3 regions of the Lysinibacillus sp. FSL L8-0126 genome follow, and region 3 is predicted to be linked to each of the others. Evidence: riboswitches for the same ligand, from Rfam matches in the RefSeq annotation. Region 3 holds a riboswitch; each other region holds the start of a gene.
The links. Region 3 has a riboswitch for S-adenosylmethionine ahead of MHI34_RS05065 (O-acetylhomoserine aminocarboxypropyltransferase/cysteine synthase family protein). Riboswitches for the same ligand answer to the same signal wherever they lie in the genome.
Positions count from the first base shown of each region.

Region 1: linked by a shared signal. The riboswitch ahead of MHI34_RS21640 (YezD family protein) and the one ahead of MHI34_RS05065 (O-acetylhomoserine aminocarboxypropyltransferase/cysteine synthase family protein) in region 3 are both predicted to bind S-adenosylmethionine.
Region 2: linked by a shared signal. The riboswitch ahead of metA (homoserine O-succinyltransferase) and the one ahead of MHI34_RS05065 (O-acetylhomoserine aminocarboxypropyltransferase/cysteine synthase family protein) in region 3 are both predicted to bind S-adenosylmethionine.

Region 1 is NZ_CP152028.1:4,446,763-4,449,032, reverse strand. It holds gene MHI34_RS21650 (LysR family transcriptional regulator) at 1-227, shown strand, start outside; gene MHI34_RS21645 (phosphopantothenoylcysteine decarboxylase) at 302-976, shown strand; SAM riboswitch class I at 1,186-1,282, shown strand; gene MHI34_RS21640 (YezD family protein) at 1,352-1,507, shown strand; gene MHI34_RS21635 (flavin reductase family protein) at 1,590-2,075, opposite strand; gene MHI34_RS21630 (VOC family protein) at 2,234-2,270, shown strand, end outside.
Region 2 is NZ_CP152028.1:3,749,403-3,751,672, forward strand. It holds gene MHI34_RS18130 (hypothetical protein) at 1-353, shown strand, start outside; gene MHI34_RS18135 (nucleotide excision repair endonuclease) at 406-831, opposite strand; SAM riboswitch class I at 981-1,091, shown strand; gene metA (homoserine O-succinyltransferase) at 1,201-2,136, shown strand; gene MHI34_RS18145 (endospore germination permease) at 2,177-2,270, opposite strand, start outside.
Region 3 is NZ_CP152028.1:1,078,191-1,080,460, forward strand. It holds gene MHI34_RS05065 (O-acetylhomoserine aminocarboxypropyltransferase/cysteine synthase family protein) at 1-1,193, opposite strand, end outside; SAM riboswitch class I at 1,305-1,418, opposite strand; gene MHI34_RS05070 (glycerol-3-phosphate acyltransferase) at 1,574-2,206, shown strand.

The sequences.
Region 1 (2,270 bases), 1.3 Mb from region 3:
TTTCTGAGGAGGTAGGGATTCTTTCAATGATTTCCCATCATTTGGGCATTAGTATTTTGCCTCAATTGGTCATTCAACATTTACCATCAACGTTAAAAGCAATCCCGCTAAAGCAAGGAGGCTACCGTACCATTGGAATTGCGATGAAGCACCATGCTTCCCCTGTTACCAAGAAATTTGCGGAAATATTAAGTGCTTGGTTAAAAGAGCAAAATAGTACGCTATGATTGTGGCTATTGAAGCACATCCTTACATTACGTTAAAATAGTATTTGTATATATTGTAGAAAATAGGTGAGTGTATGGGGACATTACAAGGCAAAACCGTACTCATTACAAGTGGGGGAACACTTGAAAAATGGGATCGTGTACGAGGGCACACGAATTTATCAAAAGGGACAATGGGCTGTTATTTAGCAGAGGCCGCATTGGCTAAGGGTGCGAATGTAATATATATGCATGGCTACTTTGCACAGCTTCCAGCAAACCACGACAAAATGACATTGGTAAAATTTGAAGGTATTGAGGATTTAGGAGAAAAGGTACGTCATGCGGTTCAGCTACAACAAGTCGATATTGTTATTATGGCTGCTGCTGGCTCCGATTGGGTTATTGACAAGGTTTATGATCAATCCGGTAATTTAATGGAGGAAGCGGGGAAAATGCCTTCTGACGAACCACCTATTATCCATTTTAAAAAGGCACCAAAAGTATTAGGGCAAATCAAGGGCTGGCAACCGAATGTAACGCTAGTGGGCTTTAAGCTAGAAGCTACAAATGATGAGGATTTTTTACTCGCTCGTGCAAGACTGCGTATGGAAGCCGCGCATGCTCAATTTATGGTTGCAAATAGCTCGCAGTCTTTATATGGCGGAGATGAGCCTCATTGGATCGTGCCTGCTGAGGGACAACCAATTAAGGTGATGGGCAAGCAACAGACAGCACAAACTTTAATGGAATGTTTGCATAGGGAATAACGTGATGAACTGTGGAGAAGGTCATACTTCTACACAGTTTTTTCTTTGCCATTGTGGTTAGATAGACTGACATAGCATACAATACGATAGGATTATGAGTGAATTATAACAGAGAGGATGCTATTACAAAGTATTCAACTAGGTTTTCTAATATTTTATATTGACATTCGGATAACAGAATTATAGAATTATTTTCAAGAAACGCAGTACTCTTATCAAGAGAGGTGGAGGGACTTGGCCCCATGAAGCCTCGGCAACCGAGAAGATAGGTGCCAAATCCAACAGATGGTGTCTGAGAGATAGGAGGGGCTATCAATCGGTTTGATGCGTTGGCCTCTTTTGTACAACTAGGAGAATAAAGAGGGGGTGTATCGTATGGCTCAATCGGCAAAGGTAGATGATAAAAAATTAGAGGCAATTGCTAAGGCAATTCAAAATCTTGAATTTGGTGAAGTGAATATTACGATTCAAGATGGTGTGATTGTGCAAATTAATAGGCTTGAAAAGCAGAGATTTCCACAGAAGAAATAATGCTCATTTCAGTTGAACGATGTGAAAAGGCCACCAATAAGCATGGTTTCCATTGCTTACAAGTGGCTCTTTTTTATGGAAATTAGCTATAAAAGCTTTTTGGAATTGGACCGATATGACGACGATGATAGAGAAGGGGTTCTTTTTGAGAATTTGTAATGTCTAGCACTTGCCCAATAAAAATAGTATGATCGCCTGCATCTATTTGCTGAAATGATTTACATTGTAAAATAGCTGCTGTATCATGTAAAATCGGTAGCCCAAAAGTAGAAGTAGACCATTTAGCTTGAGCAAAGCGATCCGGGACTTTACTTGCAAATAATGTACATAAATGCTCTTGATTACTCGCTAAAATATTGACAGCGAATTTTTCCGCACCCATAAAGTAAGAATGGAGCTGAGATTTTTTATCAAGTGACCATAAAATAAGTAGTGGGTCAATGGAAACAGATGCAAAAGAATTGACTGTTAAGCCAATTGGATTCGTTTCATGACATGCTGTCACAACCGTTACACCTGTAGGATAGTTACCTAATGCCAATTTAAAAGCAGCTACTTGATCTGTCATTCAAATCACCTCTTTATAGTTAGTCATAAATTAGTTAACGGAGTTAGTAGGTAAATTGCACTTTTTTTCATACCATATAGTAACTCCTTTTCTTAAGTAAATTTTAAATCAATTAAACATCCAGGTAAAGCTAATGGGGGAAAGAAAGGGGAATTGCCATGACTTTATATTTTGATCATCTGGTACATCAAGTAG
Region 2 (2,270 bases), 2.0 Mb from region 3:
TATTAATGTTAGGAGCATGTAACGCTAAAACGCCTACCAAATCACTAATGATTCATGAGCTAACTGTCGTTCCAGACAATATTCAACAAAAAATTGAGGCTAATGATAAGATTCAATTATTGTATGAAGATGACTCTACGTATTATCTTGTTTATTATTCGAAAGGGAATGTGCTGGCAAGTATTGCGGCTGAAGAAAATAGTCAAGTCATCCAACTGAAAGAAGGTAGCGAGCAACGAAAAGTGGCTCAACCCTATGTATATAAAATCATCACCAAAGATCCTGAGCTATACACGATTGATTTGCGAATAAACGGCGAGAGTACGCCAATAGATCGCGTAACCTCTATATAAGACAAAAACCGAAATCCCATTAAATGAGATTTCGGTTTCTTTACAAGATATCTTAATAAAAGACTTTCTCTACATTGTATTTGGAGCGGAAAGTGTTAATCGCATATGTTTCGTAAATTTCACGTTCCATTGGATCTTCTACTTCATAGACCTCAATTTTGAACACTTCATCACGATGATTTTTCATCGGAGATACATTGTCCTCGAAATGCTTTTTAATACGTTGACGAATTTTACGTGCTTTGCCGACAAATAATAGCTCATTCTTGTCATTATAGAATAAAAAAATGCCGCCTTTATCACGTGTGATTTTATGGAAGTCAATAAAACCAAAGTATGGTGTGATAGGCACATCACCAGGTTTTACTTCTTGTTCACGTTGACGGATGACTACATCAGGTTTTGGAAATTCAATTTTAATCAAAGTATTCACGTTCCTCTCTGTTACTAAAGTTATATGGTAACATAAATACGGCATGTTTACCATAAATTTTAAATGTAGAAACACTACTTATAGCAAGCTTAGTGTACATCAAATAAACGAGGAACATGCATTTGAATCACAAAATATTCTATGAATTATTGATATTCTAACTAATTCATGCTACAATTCGATGTAATTAAATAATCTTATCAAGAGAAGCTGAGGGATTTGGCCCGATGACGCTTCAGCAACCTCTAACAATTGTTAGAAAGGTGCTAATTCCAGCGAAGGATTTTTCCTTTGAGAGATAAGAGTGGACGTGAAAAAATCCTTCTCATTCTATCTCGTATGGAATGAGGAGGATTTTTTAATTTGTCAGCAAGGTTTGCTAAAAGAGAGTGATCAAAGAGAGGGGAACGCAAGATGCCAATTAATATTCCGAAAAATTTACCAGCTGGAGAACATTTACGTGAGGAAAAAATCTTCGTCATGGAAGAGGACCGTGCGAAAACACAGCAAATTCGTCCGTTAAACATATTAATATTGAATTTAATGCCTGAAAAAGAAAAAACGGAGCTTCAATTACTACGTTTATTAGGGAATACACCGCTACAGGTAAATATCACCTTTTTAAATACGGCCACACATGAGTCGAAAAACGTCAGTAAATCACATTTACAGCTATTTTACACAACGTTCAACCAAATTCGTCACCGTCGCTATGACGGGATGATTATTACGGGAGCACCTGTAGAAAAAATGGCCTTTGAAGAAGTTAACTATTGGCGGGAAATTTCAGAAATTATGGACTGGTCCAAAAAGAATGTGACATCCGTTTTACATATCTGTTGGGGGGCACAGGCGGCACTGTATCATCATTATGGGATAGGAAAGGTAGAACTTTCAGCTAAATGCTCAGGTGTCTATTCCCATGTAATCACCGATTTAACAGTGGATTTAGTACGTGGCTTCAGTGATTTATTTACCGCTCCACATTCACGCTATACTTCTGTTTCGATCGACGAGGTTCGCAATCATCCAGACTTACGATTATTATCCTATTCAGAGGATGCAGGTGTGTTCATCGTCCAATCAAAAGATAATAAAAACATTATGATTACAGGGCATCTGGAGTATGATGCGACAACATTAGCCGATGAATATAGCCGTGATGTCGCAAAGGGCATAGATATCGCTGTTCCTGTGAATTACTTCCCGAATGATGATCCATCACAGGAGCCAATGAATACATGGCGTGCCCATACGCATTTATTATTCTCTAACTGGTTGAACTACTATGTTTACCAAGAAACACCATACGAATGGGATTTTGTAGATGAAATTGAATATCATATTTAATTAATAAAAAGTCTAATTTCTTTTCTCACCATAAAAGAAATTAGACTTTTTGATTGTCATTCGTTGTTTCTGTATTAGGCGTTTCGGTACTTTGAGCTTTGGTTTTGCGATTTCGTATAACTGCGACAATCAAT
Region 3 (2,270 bases):
TCGGTTACGCCAGCTTGAATTAATTCATCTGTTGATAATTGCTGATGTGTAGTAGATGCTGGGTGAATAATGAGCGATTTGGCATCCCCTACATTTGCTACATGTGAAAACAGCTTCACGCTATCAATTAGCTTTCGACCAGCCTCACGTCCACCTTTAATGCCAAATGTAAGCACAGAACCGAAGCCATTTTTCAAGTATTTTCTCGCCAAATCATGTGTCGCAAAATCTTCTAGGCCATTATAGTTTACATACTCCACAGATGGGTGGTTTCGTAAATATTCAGCAACCGCCAACGCATTTTCATTGTGTTTAGGGATACGCAAATGAAGCGTTTCTAAACCTTGTAGTAAATTAAACGCTGCGTCAGCACTTAATGTTGGACCGAAGTCACGTAACAACTGTACGCGTAGCTTCGTAGCAAAAGCAGCAGAAGCTGTATCAATTCCGTAACGTAATCCATGGTAAGAAGCATCTGGTTCCGTAAATCCAGGGAATCGTCCACTAGTCCAATCAAACTTACCAGCGTCTACAACAACCCCACCTAAAGTTGTACCATGACCACCTATCCATTTAGTCGCGGAGTGAACAACAATATCTGCACCGTATTCAATTGGTGTGGAACCATAAGGAGAAGCAAATGTACTATCGATAATTAATGGTAAACTGTTAGCATGTGCAATCTTAGCTACTGCTTCAATATCTAAAACTTTTAAACTTGGATTACCATAAATTTCAGCGAAGACAGCTTTCGTTTTATCGGTAATCGCAGCCTTAAAATTCTCTGGGTTTGTTTCATCTACAAAAATTGTTTTAATGCCATACTTCGGTAATGTGTTAGCCAATAAATTATACGTACCACCATATAAAGAACTACCTGCTACTATTTCATCGCCTGCTCCAGCTAGATTTAAAATGGAAAATGCGATAGCTGCTGCACCAGATGAAAGTGCTACTGCTGCTGTTCCACCTTCCAATAAGGCCACACGCTTTTCAAAAACATCCACTGTCGGATTTGTAATCCGTGTGTAAATGTTCCCCGCTTCCTCTAAGGCAAAAAGACGTTGCGCATGAGCAGTGTCCTTAAATACGAAAGCAGTTGAGCGATAGACAGGAACTGTTCTAGAGCCCGTCACTGGGTCTGGCTCTTGACCACCATGTAACAGCAATGTTTCTGGTTTAAAATTTGTCATTGTGTACCTCCAATTATTTTTTTACGATGGTACCGGAGATGAGGAGGATTTATGTGTAGAAAACAAAACCCTCTCCTGTTAAGAAGAGGGTTGCGGTTGCAAGTTTTCCTCCCCTTATCTGCCAGATCCAAGTAAGAATCTGTAGGAATTAGCACCTTAGTAAGTTCATCACTTACTGGTTGCTGGGCATCATAGGGCCTATCCCTCCGCCGCTCTTGATAAGAGTATGAGATTCAATTTCCATCGTTGTAACACAGTATAAACATAGAGTTTTTTTCTGTCAATATGTAAATTTTATTTTTTCCGAAACTTCTGTCAGCTCTTATACGTAATATGAACGCATACACTAATTTAGAAAAAAATTTGAAAGGAGTATTTTTATGGTAAAAGCCGTGATCATTTTTCTCTTAGTTGGATATTTAATTGGCTGTATTCACGGCTCTAAAGTGGCACAATTTTTATCGGGGGTTGATTTAAAAAAAGCTGGCCATGGCAATGCAGGTGCCTCTAATGCTACACTTTCCCTCGGCTGGAAATATGGCGTTTTAGTAGCCCTAATCGATATTGGCAAAGGCGTTGTAGCTATTATCGGTGCACACTTTTATTTAGCAGATGCTCCGCATTTAACCGAAGGAGAAATATGGCTCCTGACCTACATTATTGCTGCAGGGGTTATTTTGGGTCATAATTTCCCATTTTATATGGGCTTCAATGGTGGGAAAGGAACTGCCTCTATTATTGGAATTCTACTTGCTGTAGATTGGAAGATTGGTTTATTTGCACTTATTTTATTTGTCATTTTATCCTTTGCAACTAACTATTTAATTGTCGGTGTTCTAGAGTTTTATCTCGTTTTTTGTACGGCAACATATTTATGGATTCCTGGAATTGGCCCAACTATAATTGCTGTCCTTCTTTTTGGCATAGCTATTATCCTGCACATCGAAAATATCCAACGATTAGTGAAGGGTACAGAGCCTAAAGTAACGTCTGCATTTAAGAAAAAGAAATAATATTACAATGGATATTTTTGTATTTTTTATGACCGTATATTTTCTCTTTATCTACTTATATCGC